2 linked regions of the Methylobacillus flagellatus KT genome follow. The protein of the gene in region 2 binds, or shares a complex with, the protein of the main gene of each other region. Links are inferred from orthologs where the notes say so. Each region holds a gene or a part of one and is shown on either strand. Other genes may lie near its edges. The genes, in order: MFLA_RS14880 and trxA.

What was found.
Region 1: the proteins of trxA (region 2) and MFLA_RS14880 are in contact, whole or in part, in an NMR structure (PDB 2IPA), measured with the Bacillus subtilis proteins. The link is inferred for Methylobacillus flagellatus KT from one-to-one orthologs.

What each region holds. Positions count from the first base shown.
Region 1 is NC_007947.1:1,593,931-1,602,919, forward strand. What follows is about bases 3,501-6,451. They hold MFLA_RS14880 (arsenate reductase ArsC), read right to left. Parts: upstream 5,241-6,451; coding sequence 4,761-5,240; downstream 3,501-4,760. Other genes in these bases: arsA (arsenical pump-driving ATPase), read right to left, coding at 3,501-4,334; arsD (arsenite efflux transporter metallochaperone ArsD), read right to left, coding at 4,352-4,720; MFLA_RS07660 (recombinase family protein), read left to right, coding at 5,802-6,362; MFLA_RS07665 (Tn3 family transposase), read left to right, coding at 6,365-6,451. Also shown: MFLA_RS07625 (hypothetical protein), read right to left, coding at 1-69; MFLA_RS14540 (hypothetical protein), read right to left, coding at 638-784; MFLA_RS07635 (arsenic transporter), read right to left, coding at 802-2,088; MFLA_RS07640 (CBS domain-containing protein), read right to left, coding at 2,090-2,542; more of arsA, read right to left, coding at 2,571-3,500; more of MFLA_RS07665, read left to right, coding at 6,452-8,989. UniProt on the Bacillus subtilis protein: Catalyzes the reduction of arsenate [As(V)] to arsenite [As(III)]. In vitro, can dephosphorylate para-nitrophenyl phosphate (pNPP).
Region 2 is NC_007947.1:2,439,138-2,448,079, forward strand. What follows is about bases 2,912-5,815. They hold trxA (thioredoxin TrxA), read left to right. Parts: upstream 2,912-4,152; coding sequence 4,153-4,479; downstream 4,480-5,815. Other genes in these bases: MFLA_RS11690 (sensor domain-containing phosphodiesterase), read right to left, coding at 2,912-3,940; rho (transcription termination factor Rho), read left to right, coding at 4,615-5,815. In the rest of the region: MFLA_RS11675 (BON domain-containing protein), read left to right, coding at 1-570; MFLA_RS11680 (DUF3579 domain-containing protein), read left to right, coding at 654-977; MFLA_RS11685 (hypothetical protein), read left to right, coding at 1,088-2,623; more of MFLA_RS11690, read right to left, coding at 2,681-2,911; more of rho, read left to right, coding at 5,816-5,874; MFLA_RS11705 (type B 50S ribosomal protein L31), read left to right, coding at 6,001-6,243; MFLA_RS11710 (ArnT family glycosyltransferase), read left to right, coding at 6,357-8,033; MFLA_RS11715 (winged helix-turn-helix domain-containing protein), read right to left, coding at 8,049-8,396; GTP 3',8-cyclase MoaA, read left to right, coding at 8,522-8,942. UniProt on the Bacillus subtilis protein: Participates in various redox reactions through the reversible oxidation of its active center dithiol to a disulfide and catalyzes dithiol-disulfide exchange reactions.

The sequences.
Region 1 (8,989 bases), 840 kb from region 2 along the record:
GGGCGCATTCACCATGACAGATGCAAGCAAGGCACCAGCCACCAGTAGATATTTTTTGTGCAAAGCCATACAACAACTCCTTCTTCCTCTATATGTCGGACTCATCCGTCATGCGGCAAGCCCTTTGCATTAAAAATCAGCTATTTCAAGCTTGAGGCCATCATACCCTACCTGCACTGATGATGGCAGCATTTTGCTGACCGCCTCATACTCCATTTCATGCGTCATATGGATGAGGTAGGTTTGCTTGGCGCCGATGATAGCGGCCTGCTCCAGACTTTGCTCAAGACTGAAATGCGTGTAGTGCGGAGTATAGCGCAAGCAATCCAGCAACAGGACATCAAGACCTTGCAGCAATTCCAGCGACGCTTCTGGAATAGCTGAGGCGTCTGTGAGATAAGCTAGCCGACCAAGCCTGTAGCCATACATTTCCAGCCGGCCGTGCAGGATAGGCACGGGAATGATTTCCACATTGAAGAGCTCGAATGCCTGCTCTACCGGACTCACACTCAGAATGGGGAGATCCCAATAATCGCCCGGATCGCGGATCGCGTAGCCGAACTTGCTGACGATATGCTCCATGGCATCCGGCTTACCATATAAGGGGGTCGTCTCAGAAAACGGAAAAAATCGTACGCTAAGCCGGTTGCAGCGGCCGTAGCGGCCTGAACTTGCCTGCGCCGATCTTGGCGCTGCTACGCCAGAGGTAATCGCCAGTCAGGTTGATGTGTTCCCAGCCGAGCGGCGACAGGTACTGCTTCACTCCAATACTGTATGTCTGCAAACAGCGCTCCGCGCGCATCAAGTGAGACTCAGGCGCAGTGCCAGCGCTGCCAGGGTCGCCGCGAGTACGGGGACGGTTAGCACAATGCCCACCTTGAAGTAATATCCCCATGTGATTGTCATTCCCTTGCGCGCCAGCACATGCAACCAAAGCAGCGTCGCCAGCGAGCCGATGGGGGTGATCTTCGGCCCCAGGTCACTACCAATCACATTGGCGTAGATCATCGCGTCCTTCACCACGCCCGTTGCGCTCGTGGCATCAATGGATAGGGCGCCCACCAGTACCGTAGGCATGTTGTTCATGGCCGAGGACAGGAGCGCTGTGAGGAAGCCAGTTCCAAAGGCGGCACCCCATACGCCGCCTTGTGCGGAGTAATCCAGCAGCCTTGCGATATGCTCCGTCAGTCCTTGGTTACGCAACCCATAGACCACGAGATACATTCCCAGCGAGAAAACGACGATTTGCCAAGGCGCTTCACGGATCACTTTGCGGGTGCTGATGACATGCCCGCGCGCAGCGACTACGAGCAACAGCAGGGCGCCTGCGGCAGCCACGGCGCTAACCGGCACGCCTAGCGGCTCAAGGCCGAAGAATCCGACCAGCAGCAGGGCCAGAACCACCCAGCCGAAACGAAACGTAGCCACATCGCGAATGGCCTCTTTCGGCTGTTTCAATTGATTCACGTCGTAGCGTGCGGGGATGCTGCGGCGGAAATAGATCGACAGCACGGCCAGAGAGGCAATGATGGCGACAATATTCACTGGAACCATCACCGCAGCGTAGTCATTGAACCCGATATTGAAAAAGTCGGCAGAGACGATGTTAACCAGGTTGGATACGACAAGCGGCAAGCTGGCGGCATCTGCGATGAAACCGGCCGCCATGACGAAGGCGAGCGTTGCCGCCGGACTGAACCCCAGTGCCAACAACATGGCCATGACGATTGGCGTGAGAATCAGTGCTGCGCCATCGTTGGCGAAAAGCGCGGCGACGGCTGCACCCAGCAGGATGATCAGCGCAAACAGCAGACGTCCTTTCCCTCCGCCCCAGCGTGCGACGTGCAAGGCTGCCCATTCGAAAAACCCGGCCTCATCGAGTAACAGGCTAATGATGATGATGGCAATGAATGCGGCTGTGGCGTTCCAGACGATCTGCCAGACGACAGGAATGTCACCGAAGTGAACGACACCGGACAGTAACGCCACGACAGCGCCAAGCGTCGCACTCCAGCCAATGCCCAGCCCGCGCGGCTGCCAGATCACCAAGGCGATAGTGGCAAGAAAAATCAATAGGGCAGCAATCACGTCAATTCTCTCTTTTCAGGGGGTTTTCGAGTTCTTTAAGAAGGCTCAAGAGATCAATCCGGGAGATGACGCCGATCACTTTCCCATCCTCCACGACAGGAAGGGACGTTAAGTGATGATCCACCATCAGCCGGGCTGCAACGGAGGGATGCATGGCCGCCGCGACGCTATGCACTTCCGTGGTCATTACCTCTGCGGCAGTACGCCCCCCGGCCTTGTCGCGCTGCGTCCCTTTTGGGCCAAGAAAGGAAACCCAGAAGTTCTCCTTCCAGACCGATTCACGGGGTTCGAGCCGTTCGTCCGCGCCCCGGTGAATCAAGTCCTCCGCAGTCACAACGCCGATCAGCCGACCAGCGCCTTCGATCACTGGACCATTGATACGATGGGCAAGCAGCAGCCTCGCAATGTCGTCAACCGGTGTCTCAGGTTGAACGGTTACCGGATCGGGCGTCATGAAATTTCAGATCAACATGGTCGATCTCTTATGCTTGAGGATGGATGAGCGCACGCAGTCGTTCTGTACCGATCGGTTCTTCCTTCAGCAGCGGGACAACCGCGTAACGGTCCGCGTGCTGATTCGCCACAGCGCTGATTTCGCGTAGCTCGTTGGCCGCACGCTGACGCAGTAACGGCGACTTGGCCGAAGCTGCCGCCACGCTGGTGTTGATGATCCAGGCCCAGGGCTCGATCCCGGCACGGCGCAAATCAGCTTGCAGGTTGGCGGCCTCCAGTACCGGCGTCGTCTCCGCCAGCGTGACGACGAGTACCTTCGTTTGCTTCGGGTCCTGCAATTGCATCATCGGCGTCGTGAAGTGCACGCCGGTCTTGCCCATTTGTCGTGACACTTCGCGGTGATACGCACCCGTCGCGTCGAGCAGGAGCAAGGTGTGCCCGGTCGGGGCCGTGTCCATGACGACGAACTTTTTCCCGGCCTCGCGAATGATGCGGGAGAACGCCTGGAAGACAGCAATCTCTTCCGTGCAGGGCGAACGCAAATCCTCTTCCAACAGCGCGCGACCTTCGGCATCGAGTTGAGCGCCCTTGGTTTCCAGGACGTGCTGGCGATAGCGCTCGGTCTCGGCATGCGGATCGATTCGGCTCACGGTCAGATTATCGAGCGAGGAATCCAGTGTGTCGGTCAAGTGGGCAGCAGGATCGGAGGTCGTCAGATGCACCGGTAAGCCGCGATGCGCCAGTTCGACCGCGATGGCGGCCGCCAGGGTTGTCTTGCCTACACCACCCTTGCCCATCAACATGATCAGCCCGTGTCCATCCGCCGCGATGCCGTCGATCAGCTCGGCCACGCTGGGCTCGTCGAGTTCGATCGGGGAATCAACCGCTGCGGGTGCTTGTGGAGGAAGGTCGGTCAGCAACTGCCGCAGTGCTTCAAGGCCGACGAGATTGAAGGGCTTAAGTTCTACGTGATCACGCGGAAGCGCAGTCAACGTAGCCGGGATGTTCTTCAGCGCTGTTTGTTCCCGTTCGTGGATTGCAGCGGCCAGCGGGTCGGTAGCGGCTTCGACGTGCGGCAGGATGCCGTTGATGACGAGATGTTGCTGTTTGAGGCCTATGGCTGCCAGTTCTTCGTGGGTTCGGGCGACCTCGCGCAAGGCCGCCTGCTGGGCGCGAGCGACCAGCACCAGGCGGGTTTGCAGCGGATCAGCCAAGGCTTCAACAGCCGCCTTGTACTGAGTACGCTGCTTTTCCAGACCGGCCAGCGGGCCTAGGCACGAGGCATCACCCTTGCCAGCTTCCAGGAAACCGCTCCACGCGCCCGGCAGTTGCAGCAAGCGGATGGTGTGGCCGGTGGGCGCAGTGTCAAAGATGATGTGCTCGTAATCAGCCGTGAGTGCCGCGTTGGTCAGTAGCGCAGTGAACTCGTCAAATGCGGCGATTTCGGTGGTACACGCGCCGGACAACGATTCCTCGATGCCCTTCACCACGTCATCAGGAAGCACGCCGCGGACCGGGCCAACCAGGCGCTCCCGATAGGCACTGGCCGCTGCCTCGGGATCAATCTCCAGAGCAGAAAGACGTGGAACCGCCGGAATCGGTGTGACGCGATTACCGATATCGACACCAAATACCTGCCCGACATTGGATGCCGGGTCGGTACTGACCAGGAGGACGCGCTTTCCGGCTTCGGCTAACTGAATGGCCGTGGCGCAGGCAATCGAGGTCTTGCCGACGCCACCCTTGCCCGTGAAAAACAGAAAACGGGGAGGAAGTTGCAGGAATTTCATCATTGTTTTCTCCATGTTGTTCAGCAGCAGCCACGCGGGCCGGAGCAGCAACCGCCCGTCGCCGGCTTGGCGGCGTCTGCCGGTTGATCAATGCCGATCCAGAGGGCCAATTCAGCCCGCTTCGGATAACGTCCCGCGAGCGCCACTTCACCATCGACCAGGATCAGTGGTAGCGCACCCTGACCGGAGCGCTGCAAAAATCCTTTTACGGTCGCGTTGTCGGCAAACATCTGTGGCTGCTGCGCCAGGTTGTAGCGCTCGATGTGCGCGCCGTTCTGCTTCGCCCAATCAACATCAGCAGCAAAAGTCACCAAGGCTTGGTCAACCTCCACGCCGCAGACGCCGGTGCTGCAACACAGCGATGGGTCAAACACTTCGATCTTCTTCATTTAAACTCTCCATCAAGTATTCAAATATAAGTTAAAAAAACTACGCCGAAAGCGCCCCAATCCGATCCAGTTCCGCCTTCAAGCGTGTCCGGTCGCGCGCAAGCTCCACCAACGGCAGCGCGAGGAAAGCTTCGATGCGACGCCGCAAGATACGGTAGGCCGCCGTGAACGCTGCTTCGATTTCCGCTTCGGTCCCTGTGGCATGAGCGGGATCGTCAACACCCCAATGCGCACGCAGTACCGCGCCAAGATACGCCGGACAGGTTTCCCCAGCAGCATTCGAGCACACGGTGATGACCACATCCGGGACCTGCGGCAGGTTGTCCCATGATTTACTGTGCAGTCCGTTCGTGTCGATACCTTCACGCGCCAAGAGCGCCAGGGAACGCGGATGGACGGTCCCGGTCGGCTGACTTCCCGCACTCATGGCTTTCCAGCCTGTCGGAGCCAAGTGGTTAAAGACCGCTTCCGCCAAAATAGAACGGCAGGAGTTACCGGTACAAAGAAACAGGATATTCATGTTGTCGCTTTCGTTGGAGTGGGTGACAGGGGGGGGCAACAGTTCCTTGGCGCAGTTCGAGGCAGCAACCTTTTCTACGCATTTAGCGGGACTGCCAGTGCAACACTCATCCGTGAGGTAAGCGATCAGATCCAACATCAACGGGATGTCCGCTCGGTAACGTTGGAAGCGGCCCTCCTGCTCAACCGTCACCAAGCGAGCTTGTGACAGCGCCTTCAGGTGAAAAGAGAGGTTGGCCGGCGGCACATCCAGCGCGTTCGCAATCTCGCCCGCCACCATGCCGTCTGGCCCCTTCTTGACCAACAGCCTGAACACGTCCAAGCGCAAGCCCGATGAGAGGGATTCGAAGATCGATGTTGCGACTTGCTTTTCCATATTTAAATAATACTACAAATATCAAACGATGCAAGCGCGTTGCTCTGTCCGCTTAGACTATACCCTAACCTGGCGTCAGACCGTCCAATGCGCAAGCGTCAGAATAGAGTCGCCTTCCGAATTAATTGACATCCGCCGTCAAGGGTCATAGATTTCTTCCTGACACATTACCCTCAGGAGGACACGTTGCACGGTCAACGCATCGGCTACGTTCGCGTCAGCAGCTTTGACCAGAACCCGGAACGCCAGCTTGAGCATGTTTTGGTGGACCGGCTGTTCACCGACAAGGCGTCGGGCAAGGACACCCAGCGCCCCGAGCTGGAACGGCTGCTCGCCTTCGTGCGCGAGGGCGATACGGTGGTGGTGCACAGCATGGACCGCCTGGCGCGCAACCTGGACGACCTGCGCCGCCTGGTGCAGAAGCTCACTCAGCGCGGTGTGCGCATCGAGTTCGTCAAGGAGAGCCTGACCTTCACTGGCGAGGACTCGCCGATGGCGAACCTGATGCTGTCGGTGATGGGCGCGTTCGCCGAGTTCGAGCGGGCCTTGATCCGTGAACGGCAGCGCGAGGGCATCGCGCTCGCCAAGCAGCGCGGTGCGTACCGGGGTCGAAAGAAGGCGCTCTCGCCGGAGCGGGTCGCCGAGCTGCGCCGACGGGCCGCTGCCGGCGAGCAGAAAGCCCAGCTCGCCCGCGAGTTCGGCATCAGCCGCGAAACCCTCTACCAATACCTGAGAACGGACGACTGACCATGCCCCGACGCTCCATTCTGACCGCCGCCGAGCGGGCAAGCCTGCTAGCGTTACCCGATACCGAAGATGAATTGATCCGGCACTACACGTTCAGCGAGGCCGACCTGTCACTGATTCGCCAGCGACGTGGGGATGCGAACCGACTGGGTGTCGCGGTGCAGTTGTGCTTGCTGCGCTTCCCCGGTCAGGGCCTGCTTCCCGACGCCGCGGTGCCGATGTCCCTGCTGCAATGGATCGGACGGCAACTGCGGCTCGACCCGGTGTGTTGGCCGCAGTATGCTGAGCGGGAGGAAACCCGGCGCGAGCATCTGCTCGAACTGCGGGCGTACCTGGGCATGGAGCCGTTCGGCCTGGCGCACTATCGGCAGGCCGTCCATGCCACGACCGAGCTGGCCTTGCAGACCGACAAGGGCATCGTGCTGGCCGCCAGCGTCCTCGATGCGCTGCGCCACCGGCACATCATCATTCCGACGCTGGATGTCATCGAGCGCGTCTGTGCCGAAGCAATCACCCGCGCCAACCGGCGCATCTACGACGCCTTGACCGAGCCGCTGTCGGACGGGCATCGCCGCCGCCTCGACGATCTGCTCAAGCGCCGGGACAACGGCCAAACGACCTGGCTTGCCTGGCTGCGCCAGTCGCCCGCTAAGCCGAACTCGCGGCACATGCTCGAACACATCAAACGCCTCAAGGCGTGGCAGGCACTCGACCTGCCTTCCGGCATCGAGCGGCTGGTTCACCAGAACCGGCTGCTCAAGATCGCCCGCGAGGGCGGCCAGATGACGCCTGCCGACCTGGCCAAGTTCGAGGCGCAGCGCCGCTACGCGACCCTGGTGGCGCTCGCCATTGAGGGCATGGCCACCGTTACCGACGAAATCATCGACCTGCATGACCGCATCCTGGGCAAGCTGTTCAACGCCGCCAAGAACAAGCATCAGCAGCAGTTCCAGGCATCCGGCAAGGCGATCAACGCCAAGGTGCGGCTGTTCGGCCGCATCGGTCAGGCACTGATCGAGGCCAAGCAATCGGGCCGCGATCCGTTCGCCGCCATCGAGGCCGTCATGTCCTGGGACGCCTTCGCCGAGAGCGTCACCGAGGCGCAGCGGCTCGCGCAGCCTGAGGACTTCGATTTCCTGCACCGCATCGGCGAGAGCTACGCCACGCTGCGCCGCTACGCGCCGGAATTCCTCGACGTGCTCAAGCTGCGGGCCGCGCCCGCCGCCAAGGACGTGCTGGAGGCCATCGACGTGCTGCGCGGCATGAACAGCGACAACGCCCGCAAGGTGCCTGCCGACGCGCCGACAGACTTCATCAAGCCGCGCTGGCAGAAGCTGGTGATGACCGACGCCGGCATCGACCGGCGCTACTACGAACTGTGCGCGCTGTCGGAGCTGAAGAACGCGCTGCGCTCCGGCGACATATGGGTGCAGGGTTCGCGCCAGTTCAAGGACTTCGAGGACTACCTGGTGCCGCCCGCGAAATTCGCCAGCCTAAAGCGGGCCAGCGAATTGCCGCTGGCCGTGGCCACCGACTGCGACCAGTACCTGCACGACCGGCTGACGCTGCTGGAAATGCAGCTCGCCACCGTCAACCGCATGGCACTGGCCAATGACCTGCCAGACGCCATCATCACCGAATCGGGCCTGAAAATCACGCCGCTTGATGCGGCGGTACCCGACACTGCGCAGGCCCTGATTGACCAGACGGCGATGATCCTGCCGCACGTCAAGATCACCGAACTGCTGCTGGAGGTGGACGAATGGACGGGCTTCACCCGGCACTTCACGCATCTGAAGTCGGGCGACCTGGCCAAGGACAAGAACCTGCTGCTGACCACGATCCTGGCAGACGCGATCAACCTGGGCCTGACCAAGATGGCCGAGTCCTGCCCCGGCACGACCTACGCCAAGCTGGCCTGGCTGCAAGCCTGGCACATCCGCGACGAAACCTATGGGGCGGCGCTGGCCGAGCTGGTCAATGCACAGTTCCGCCACCCGTTCGCCGAGCATTGGGGCGACGGCACCACGTCATCGTCGGACGGCCAGAACTTCCGCACCGGCAGCAAGGCCGAGAGCACCGGCCACATCAACCCGAAATACGGCAGCAGCCCAGGGCGGACGTTCTATACCCACATTTCCGACCAGTACGCGCCATTCCACACCAAGGTCGTGAACGTCGGCGTGCGCGACTCGACCTACGTGCTCGACGGCCTGCTGTACCACGAATCCGACCTGCGCATCGAGGAACACTACACCGACACGGCGGGCTTCACCGATCACGTCTTCGCCCTGATGCACCTCTTGGGCTTCCGCTTCGCGCCGCGCATCCGCGACCTGGGCGACACCAAGCTCTACATCCCGAAGGGCGACGCCGCCTATGACGCGCTCAAGCCGATGATCGGCGGCACGCTCAACATCAAGCGCGTCCGCGCCCATTGGGATGAAATCCTGCGGCTGGCCACCTCGATCAAGCAGGGCACGGTGACGGCTTCACTGATGCTGCGCAAACTCGGCAGCTACCCGCGCCAGAACGGCTTGGCCGTCGCCCTGCGCGAGTTGGGGCGCATCGAGCGCACGCTGTTCATCCTGGACTGGCTGCAAAGCGTCGAGCTGCGCCGCCGCGTG
Region 2 (8,942 bases):
CTCTCCACCCTGGCTCCCCTGCTTCTGGCGGTGTCCCTTTCCACACAGCTGGCAGCATGCGTGCCTGCAGTGATTGGAGGAGCAGCTGCTGGCGGTGCCATGGCCGCCGACCGGAGGACCTCCGGCATCTACATTGAAGATCAAAATATAGAACTCAAAGCAAGACACGCCATCTCGCAGGAGCTGGGTGACAAAAACCATATCAGTGTCACCAGTTACAACCGGAATGTGCTGCTGACCGGAGAGGCCGTTGATGAAGCAAGCAAGCAAGCTGCTGAGAAAGCAGTGCGCGGCGTTGAGAACGTCCGCAATGTGATCAATGAAATCGTCATTGGCCCGAAGAGCACATTCAGTGAGCGAAACAATGACACCTACATCACTTCCAAGGTCAAGGCACGTATGGTGAAAGAAAACCGCTTCCCGCCAAATTATGTCAAAGTGGTCACTGAAGCCACCACCGTCTTCTTGTTGGGCCTAGTCACCCGGCAGGAGGCCGAGGATGCCGTGGATATCGCCCGCAGTACCAGCGGGGTAGGCAAGGTGGTCAAGGTATTCGAATATATCGATTAACAGCGGGGCAGTGAGCACCCAGCCAAACTATCCGGGCCGGTTGGGTGCTAGAATGCACTGATCATAGAGGCAATGGTTAAGTCATGGGCACGACAGAGAAATCAGGTATCAAGGAAATCATCATTCAAGGCTTGACCCGGGCAGGCAAACCGTTCAGGCCCAGCGACTGGGTGGACAGAATGTGCAGTACTTATGCCAGTTTCGGCGCTGATCGCAAACTTCGCTATTCTCCGTACCTCAAGCCCCGTGTCATCGAAGGGGTGCGTTGCCTGGCGGTCGATCTGAAGCTGAAGGACACCAACCCCGAAGGCTTCAACCAGCTGATGCATTTTGCCACTGAGAATCAGCTCAATATACTGGACGCTGAAGGCAATAGTATCGATGCAGCCCAGGTGACGGAAATTTAGGCAACTCATCAGCACGACTCCCGCGCCAGCATGGCCCTCCGGGCGCCACAAGGCAGTGACAAATCCACCAAGACTATTTACCATCCTCACTTTAAAGGGGGATTTAGGGAATGCTCTTGAATTTGAACGTGCCGGGATTGGTGGACCATCCACTGATTATTGCAGAAACCAAACCTGCAAAAATTACCAAGTTCCTGAATGCACTCCCAGTCACGAATATATTAGAAACCTCCCAGGCGCTGCAAGAAGAGTTAGAAATCCTCAATCGGCAGAAAGTCGCGCCAGACACCCGGGTCAAAGCACTGGAAACCTATCGCCCAGCCATCATCTCGGTAACGGAATCCCTTGCTGCACATTACTGCAGTGCTCCGCTCCCTCTGCCTGAGCAGGACAAGCAATATGCCATGCTGGCCAACATTTTGTGGACCGAGCTCGCTTATGGCTACAAACTCGCCCTGCTGGATGTCGAAGCCAGGCTATTTAAGCTAGGCGGTACAAAGCTTCTGACCCTATGCGTGCATCGCGCCATGGATGCCTTACGTGTCCAGGTAGAAATTTATTATGAAACCTACCGCGCGCAAGCGCCCTCCCTCTGGAGCGAATTGCACCAGCTTTACTTGTTGGGCGTAACGCGAAACTTGGCAGATACGATGATGGAAGACCCGGTACGCAATCAAACGCTACCCGCCAGCCACATTTACAAGCAGGCTCTGCTACTCAGCCTTGCAGACCCTCAGCATCTCTCCCAGAAAGACATCAAACTCACCTGCGATTATATTGCGCGCTTTGCCGGTCTTGCCCAGCTGCAGCGCCCGGAACCCATGGAAAATCCCGCTGCCATCTTCTTGGTATCAGGCAACCGTGACAAGCCGCCGGTACCACTGGGCAAGCGTCTACGGAAAGTGGATCAGGAGCACGATTTCTTTCTGCTGACCATGGATTTGGCGCGCCAAATCCACCAGCACATCAAGCAATGCCAGCTTGGCCCATTCCCACCGGAAGCGGGCCTACCCGAAAACGCAAATCAGCCACGCTATCAGGACCTGTTGACCTACCTGCTCCGGCACTGGGGAGCTGCTCCAAAACGCATTTACAATCGCACCCCAAAAAATGACGGCATCGAGCTGATCATCGGCTTACCGGCATTACATGCAACGCTATCCGGGAAGACATTGCCAGTCGCAGACAACACATCTGCCAAGCTACCGCGCAGCTCGCGCTGGCAGGCGCTCAACATCAGTGCCGGCGGCATGGCCCTGCGCAAACTGCCCGCAACAGAAGTCCACCTACACATTGGCGACTTGGTGGGCGTCAGGATCAGTCATGCCACCCATTGGGCCATCGGCGTGCTGCGATGGGGCAGCCACACGGAAAATCGTCATCTGGATATTGGCCTCCAGCTACTGGCTCCGGAAGCAAAACCAGTCAGCATGCGATCAACCGACGAACAGCTCACGCCGTTACTGTTGCTGCCAGAGATCGCCACCCTCAAACAGTCTCCTTCTCTGATCGGCGCTCCAGGCAGTTATAGCCCGGCCAGAATCATCGACCTGATACTGGAAGACGGCAGCAACAAACGTGTCATGATTACTCGGTTGATCGAACGAACCAATCAGTTCGATCACTTCCAGTTCAGCGCCTCATGAACACTCGCTGAGCATATCTCAAGCACTACAGTGGTGCACAAACATCACTAGAGTGCACTACTTTATGCCAAAACCCTCATCCACCCAATTGAAGTCAAAGCACAGTATGCTGACCTGGCCATGCAGCACAATCGCCATGGATAGCGTCACGCAAAGCTTACCTGTCGCGATCGAGAGATAAGGCCGCGTCATCTGCAACGAGCCCGGATTCTGCAAGGCCCGACGCAGATAAGGACGGCGCAGCCAGACGGCACCACTCCCATCGGCCAAAGGCCGGTAGCGCCGGTCCGTTGACATTTCAGCACGATCAGCCAGGTAACTGCTGCCAAGCTGTACCCCTTGCTGATCCAGCATATAGCAACGATCGGCCCCGTTCAGCAGCAATAACTTATGGAATGCCAGCTCCGGCAAGGCTCCGGCCTGTAGCTGCGCCACGGCCTGCATGAAGGCGCCGCGGTAATATGTCAGGCACTTTTGGCTCGCGTCCAAGGCGGAGGAAGCCTGGTACCGCTCAAACAATGAAAATATCTTGTTTTCACTCTGCGCTTCGTTGAGCGTATGGGCAGGCATGCCGAAATAATGCCCCTGAACCAGATCGACATCCGTTTCCATTGCCACCATGGCCTCTTCCAAGGTTTCTATGCCCTCAATCAATACCAGGCTGCCAGCCTCGTGGATCAGAGACACGATTCCTGGCAGTAACCGGCGCGCCATCGGCTTTTGCATGGCCTGAACGATCATTGAGCGATCAAGCTTGACGATGTCAGGCGATAATCGCCATATCCGTTCAAAATTGGACTGTCCTGCGCCAAAATCATCGATCGCCACCAGACAGCCCAGATCCTTGTAGAAACCGACAGACTCGGACAACTGCAGCTCGTCGTCGATCGCGCCCTCCATGATTTCCACCACCACCCGTTCAGGCGGCATGTCGTTCTCTTCCAATAGCTGCCGGAAAAAAGCACCATACTGCCTGCCCTGCACAATCACGCGGGGATCGACGTTCAGGAATAGCCAGTCTGCACTTTCGCGCCCCATACTGCAAAAATTACGTAAATGCAGGGCTCGCGACAGGCGATCCAGATGCACGATGCTGGCCTCGTCCCTGGCCAGGGAAAATATCTGATAAGGCGATACTTGCCTGCGCCCATCAATGGCGCGCAGCAACCCTTCGTAGCCGACTACCCGGCAATGCGACAAACTATAAATTGGCTGAAATGCGCTATACAGTTTTACATGCTCATAAGCGGCAAAAACCTTGCCATGCTCCCCAGGCTCGTCCAGGAACTGGAACTTCCCAGTCGTGTTTTTGGTCATCGATGAAGCCCTGTCCTAATATGTCATTGAGGCGATTCGCAGCGCGGATAACAAAAATCCATGCAGCTCAGCAATATCCATGCCTGCATTCAATACTTCACTTGCAGGATTTTTTTCGCTAGGATAGCGGAATTGCTTGGCATGCTATAGTCACAATCCAGCTGGTGCACAAGAGTCACCCAGCATAACCAAAATCATCACTAGAGGTTCAAATGAGCGAACATATTACCCATATCAGCGACGATACTTTCGACCAGGAAGTTTTACAGTCCCAGCTGCCTGTTCTGGTTGACTACTGGGCGGAATGGTGTGGTCCTTGCAAGATGATCGCTCCAATCTTGGACGAAATTGCCAAGGAATATGCTGGCCGTCTGAAGATCGCCAAGCTCAATATCGATGAAAACCAGAACACGCCGCCAAAGTATGGCATTCGTGGCATTCCAACCCTCATGTTATTCAAGGATGGTAATGTGGAGGCCACCAAGGTTGGCGCACTTTCAAAATCCCAACTTACGGCATTTATTGACAGCAATATCTAATAGCGCTACTCTGGCGCCAGGCTCCATCTAAAACAAAACGCTTATAAGCGTCTGAACGCCACAGGAGCCTGGCGGTCATCCTTCAAACAATCCCCGTTTTGCAGCACATCCGATCTTCAACGAGCCTTTCCAAATATGCATTTATCAGACCTGAAGCACCTTCCTGTCACTGAACTAGTCGAAATGGCGATCGCCAATGAGATTGAAGGCGCAAGCCGTATACGCAAACAGGACTTGATCTTTGCGATATTGAAGAACAAGGCCAAGAAAGGCGACAGCATCTTTGGCGATGGCACGCTGGAAGTCCTGCAGGACGGGTTCGGCTTCCTGCGCTCCCCAGACACTTCCTACCTTGCCGGCCCTGACGATATCTATGTTTCGCCTTCGCAGATCCGTCGCTTCAATCTGCATACTGGAGACACGATTCAGGGCGAGATCCGCACTCCGAAAGATGGAGAACGCTATTTTGCGCTGGTGAAAGTGGACAGCGTCAACGGCGAGGCGCCAGAAAACAGCAAGCACAAGATCCTGTTCGAAAACCTGACGCCCCTTTTCCCCACCAAGCCGCTGGTGCTTGAGCGCGACATCCGCAGCGAAGAAAACATCACAGGCCGCGTCATCGACATGATCGCGCCGATAGGCAAGGGGCAGCGAGCCCTGCTGGTAGCGCCGCCCAAGTCGGGCAAGACAGTGATGATGCAGCACATTGCCCATGCCATCACGGCCAACCATCCAGATGTGGTACTCATCGTGCTCATGATCGACGAGCGGCCAGAAGAAGTCACGGAAATGACCCGCTCAGTAAAAGGCGAGGTGGTCGCGTCCACCTTCGATGAACCTGCGACCCGCCATGTGCAAGTCGCAGAAATGGTGTTGGAGAAAGCCAAGCGCCTAGTCGAACACAAGAAAGATGTCGTGATCCTGCTCGACTCCATTACCCGCCTTGCGCGCGCTTACAATACTGTAGTACCAGCCTCTGGCAAGGTTCTGACCGGAGGGGTGGATGCCAATGCACTGCAGCGCCCCAAACGTTTCTTCGGTGCTGCCCGCAACATTGAAGAAGGCGGTTCGCTCACCATCATCGGCACGGCCCTGGTTGATACCGGGTCCCGCATGGACGATGTCATCTATGAAGAATTCAAGGGTACCGGCAACTGCGAACTGCACCTTGACCGCCGCATGGCCGAGAAACGCATCTATCCAGCCATCAACGTCAACAAATCCGGTACTCGCCGTGAAGAGCTGCTGATTGAAAAAGATGTGCTGCAGAAAATATGGGTATTGCGCAAGCTGCTTTATCCGATGGACGATCTCGAGGCCATAGAATTCCTGCTCGACAAGCTCAAGGCCACGAAGAATAATGCCGACTTCTTCGACTCAATGCGTAGGGGTTAACACTGCAGTCCGCTCGGAGCGAGTTGCAATTTATTGATAAGCATTGATATAATGCGCGACTTCCCTGCTAGGCAGGGACCCATACACTGGCCCGCCGCACAAACCGGCATATAGAGGTAAAACATTATGAAACCTGGCATTCATCCAGAATACCGCGAAGTTGTATTCCAAGACATCGGTGCTGATTTCAGCTTCCTGACACGCTCCACCATTGCCGCAAAAGAAACCATCAAATGGACAGACGGCAAGGAATACCCATTGGTGAAGATTGAAGTGTCCTCCCAGTCTCATCCATTCTACACAGGCAAGCAGAAGATTCTCGACACTGCTGGTCGTGTTGAAAAATTCCGTCAGAAATACGGCATGTAATCCAAAAATCACATGTTGCGGAAAAAGGCAGCCTGGGCTGCCTTTTTTGTTTTCCATACGATGACCCCGTGATTAAAATGGGCAGGTATCAACAAAAATACTAAAGGATATACATGGCATTCGAGCTTGAGCACGATTGGCAGGCACACTTGGCAACTCCTCGCGCACGCGTTGGCGAGCGCGCCAAGACGCACCTGCTGATCCTGCTCTGCATTGCATGGATATTTCTCGGACTGATCGGACACGAACCCTGGAAACCGGACGAGGCGCAGACTATCAGCATCGTCAAGAACATGACGGAAGGCAAAGGATTGCTGGCTCCGATCGCCGCAGGACAGCAGTCGATAGAATACCCTCCACTGTATTACTGGAGCGCCGCAGGGTCTGGCAAACTATTGTCGACCATTCTTCCTTTGCATGACGCTGCCAGGCTGATCAACAGCGTCTGGATGGCCATCACCCTGCTCATGGTCGGCATGCTGGGGCGCGAACTCTGGGGCGTTGGCATTGGCCGGCAGATTACCTTTGTCTTCATTGCCTCGATTGGCCTCGTGGCCTCTTCGCACCTGCTGATGCCACAAGTCGCCTCTCTGGCCGGGCTGTCAATGACATTGTATGCCTTGGCACTTGCTAAGCGTCGTCCGATCAGGGCATCGGCACTGCTAGGATCAGGCATAGGAATCAGTTTTCTTGCGACGGGGCTGGCTAGTGCGCTCATCCCTATCGCCACCATGCTGCTGCTGCCCATTCTGTTCAGTCAATGGCGCAGCAAGAGTTTTGCCGTTGTCGCTGCACTAAGCCTGCTGGTTGCCAGCCCGTGGCTTTCCATCTGGCCTTGGCTGCTATACAGCACTGACCCAATGCAATTCCACACCTGGTGGCACAACAGCCTCTCCGGCTCAGGGACGGTCACTTACCCTTATATCCTGCGCACACTGCTCTGGTATTCCTGGCCAGCGCTGCCCATTGCCGCATGGGGTGCGTGGCGTTACCGCGCCGTACTCTTCATCAAACCCAAAATGCAGTTGTTGCTGGTCTTTTTTGTAGTCAGCATCATCATTATCGGTGTCGCGTTCGAGCGCCGCGAGATCCATATCCTGCCCATCTTGCTACCGTTAGCCGCCCTGGCGGGAGGAAGTATCGAAACATTGAAGCGCGGGGCTGCTGGCGCACTGGACTGGTTTGGCTTGCTATTATTCGGCCTGCTGGGGGCGCTGATCTGGCTCGGCTGGTTTGCCATGCTGACAGGCGTGCCCGCCAAGATTGCCGAACGCATGCAATTCCTAGCGGCCACCCAGGAAGCGCACCTGAACATTCTAGCCCTGGCTGCAGCCCTGACCGTCACTATTATCTGGCTGTTTGTGGTTTCAAACAGCCAACGTTCCAATCGCGGTGCGCTGACCAACTGGGCCGTCGGCATGACAATGGCATGGGGGTTATTGATGACACTCTGGCTGCCCTGGATAGACAACGCACGCGGCTACAAGCATGTCTTTGAAGCGCTCAATGAAGCTATGCCCGCGCAATATGCATGTATCAACAGCTATGGCGTAGGCGCTGCACAGACCGCTTTACTTGACTACTATACCGGCTTGACCATCCAGCCACAGCGCGCTCCCCGCAGCCATCACCCGGCCTGCGATCTTTACCTGGTGCAGGAAGACAGCCGACACGTCACCCTGACTCCCGGTGATGACTGGCAGCTGATATGGTCTGGCAACCGTGCCTTGGACAGGCGCGAAAGCTTTAGGCTCTTCATGCGCCGCCCCAGTTCGTCAGCGGAAGATTAAAGATACCGGGCAATATTAAAGCGGTTGTAGCAAAGACGCCAATGCCTCTGCATCCTGAGCGATACAGCTGCTGGCCTTGGCCTCCATCGCACGATAGCGTGCCAGCACATCATGTCCGAATGGCGTGACCTTCGCACCACCACCATGGCTCCCGCCCGTCGCTGTTGCGACCAGCGGCTCGCGAAAACTTTTATTCATGGCATCCACTAGATCCCAGGCACGCTTGTAGGACATTCCCATAGCCCGCGCACCTGCAGATATCGAGCCACTTTTGTCTATGGCTTCCAATAAATCAGCCTTTCCTGGGCCGATCGCAACCAAATGCTGATATGGCAGGCGGATCTTGATACTGATTGCGCTCATATGGAATTTTCACCTCTTTCCAAGGTCGTATAGACATTATCTTGACGATAGATTGTTAGTATTGACCGAAGGACTTACAATCCCCACATCTTATCGCATCCATGCCAGGCCTGAATAGCCGTCCAATGCCCAGCTCCGCCTACACTCCCGAGTTGATCGACCAGTTTGGTCGCCGGGTGGATTATATACGTCTATCGATTACGGACCGATGCGACTTCCGCTGTGTCTACTGTATGGGTGATGACATGGTTTTCCTGCCACGTGAAGACGTGCTGTCCTTAGAGGAATGCGCCCGCCTCGTACGCACCTTTGTCACACTAGGTGTCAGCAAGGTGCGCATTACCGGTGGCGAACCCCTGGTACGCAAAAACGCGTTGACCCTTTTTCAAGAAGTGGGTCGCCTACCCGGGCTGCGTGAATTGACAATGACCACCAATGGCTCGCAGCTTGAGCGTTACGCCCACGACCTGAAAAAGGCCGGGCTTAGTCGCATCAATATCAGCATGGATAGCCTTGACCCTGAGCGTTTTCGCAAGATCACCCGCG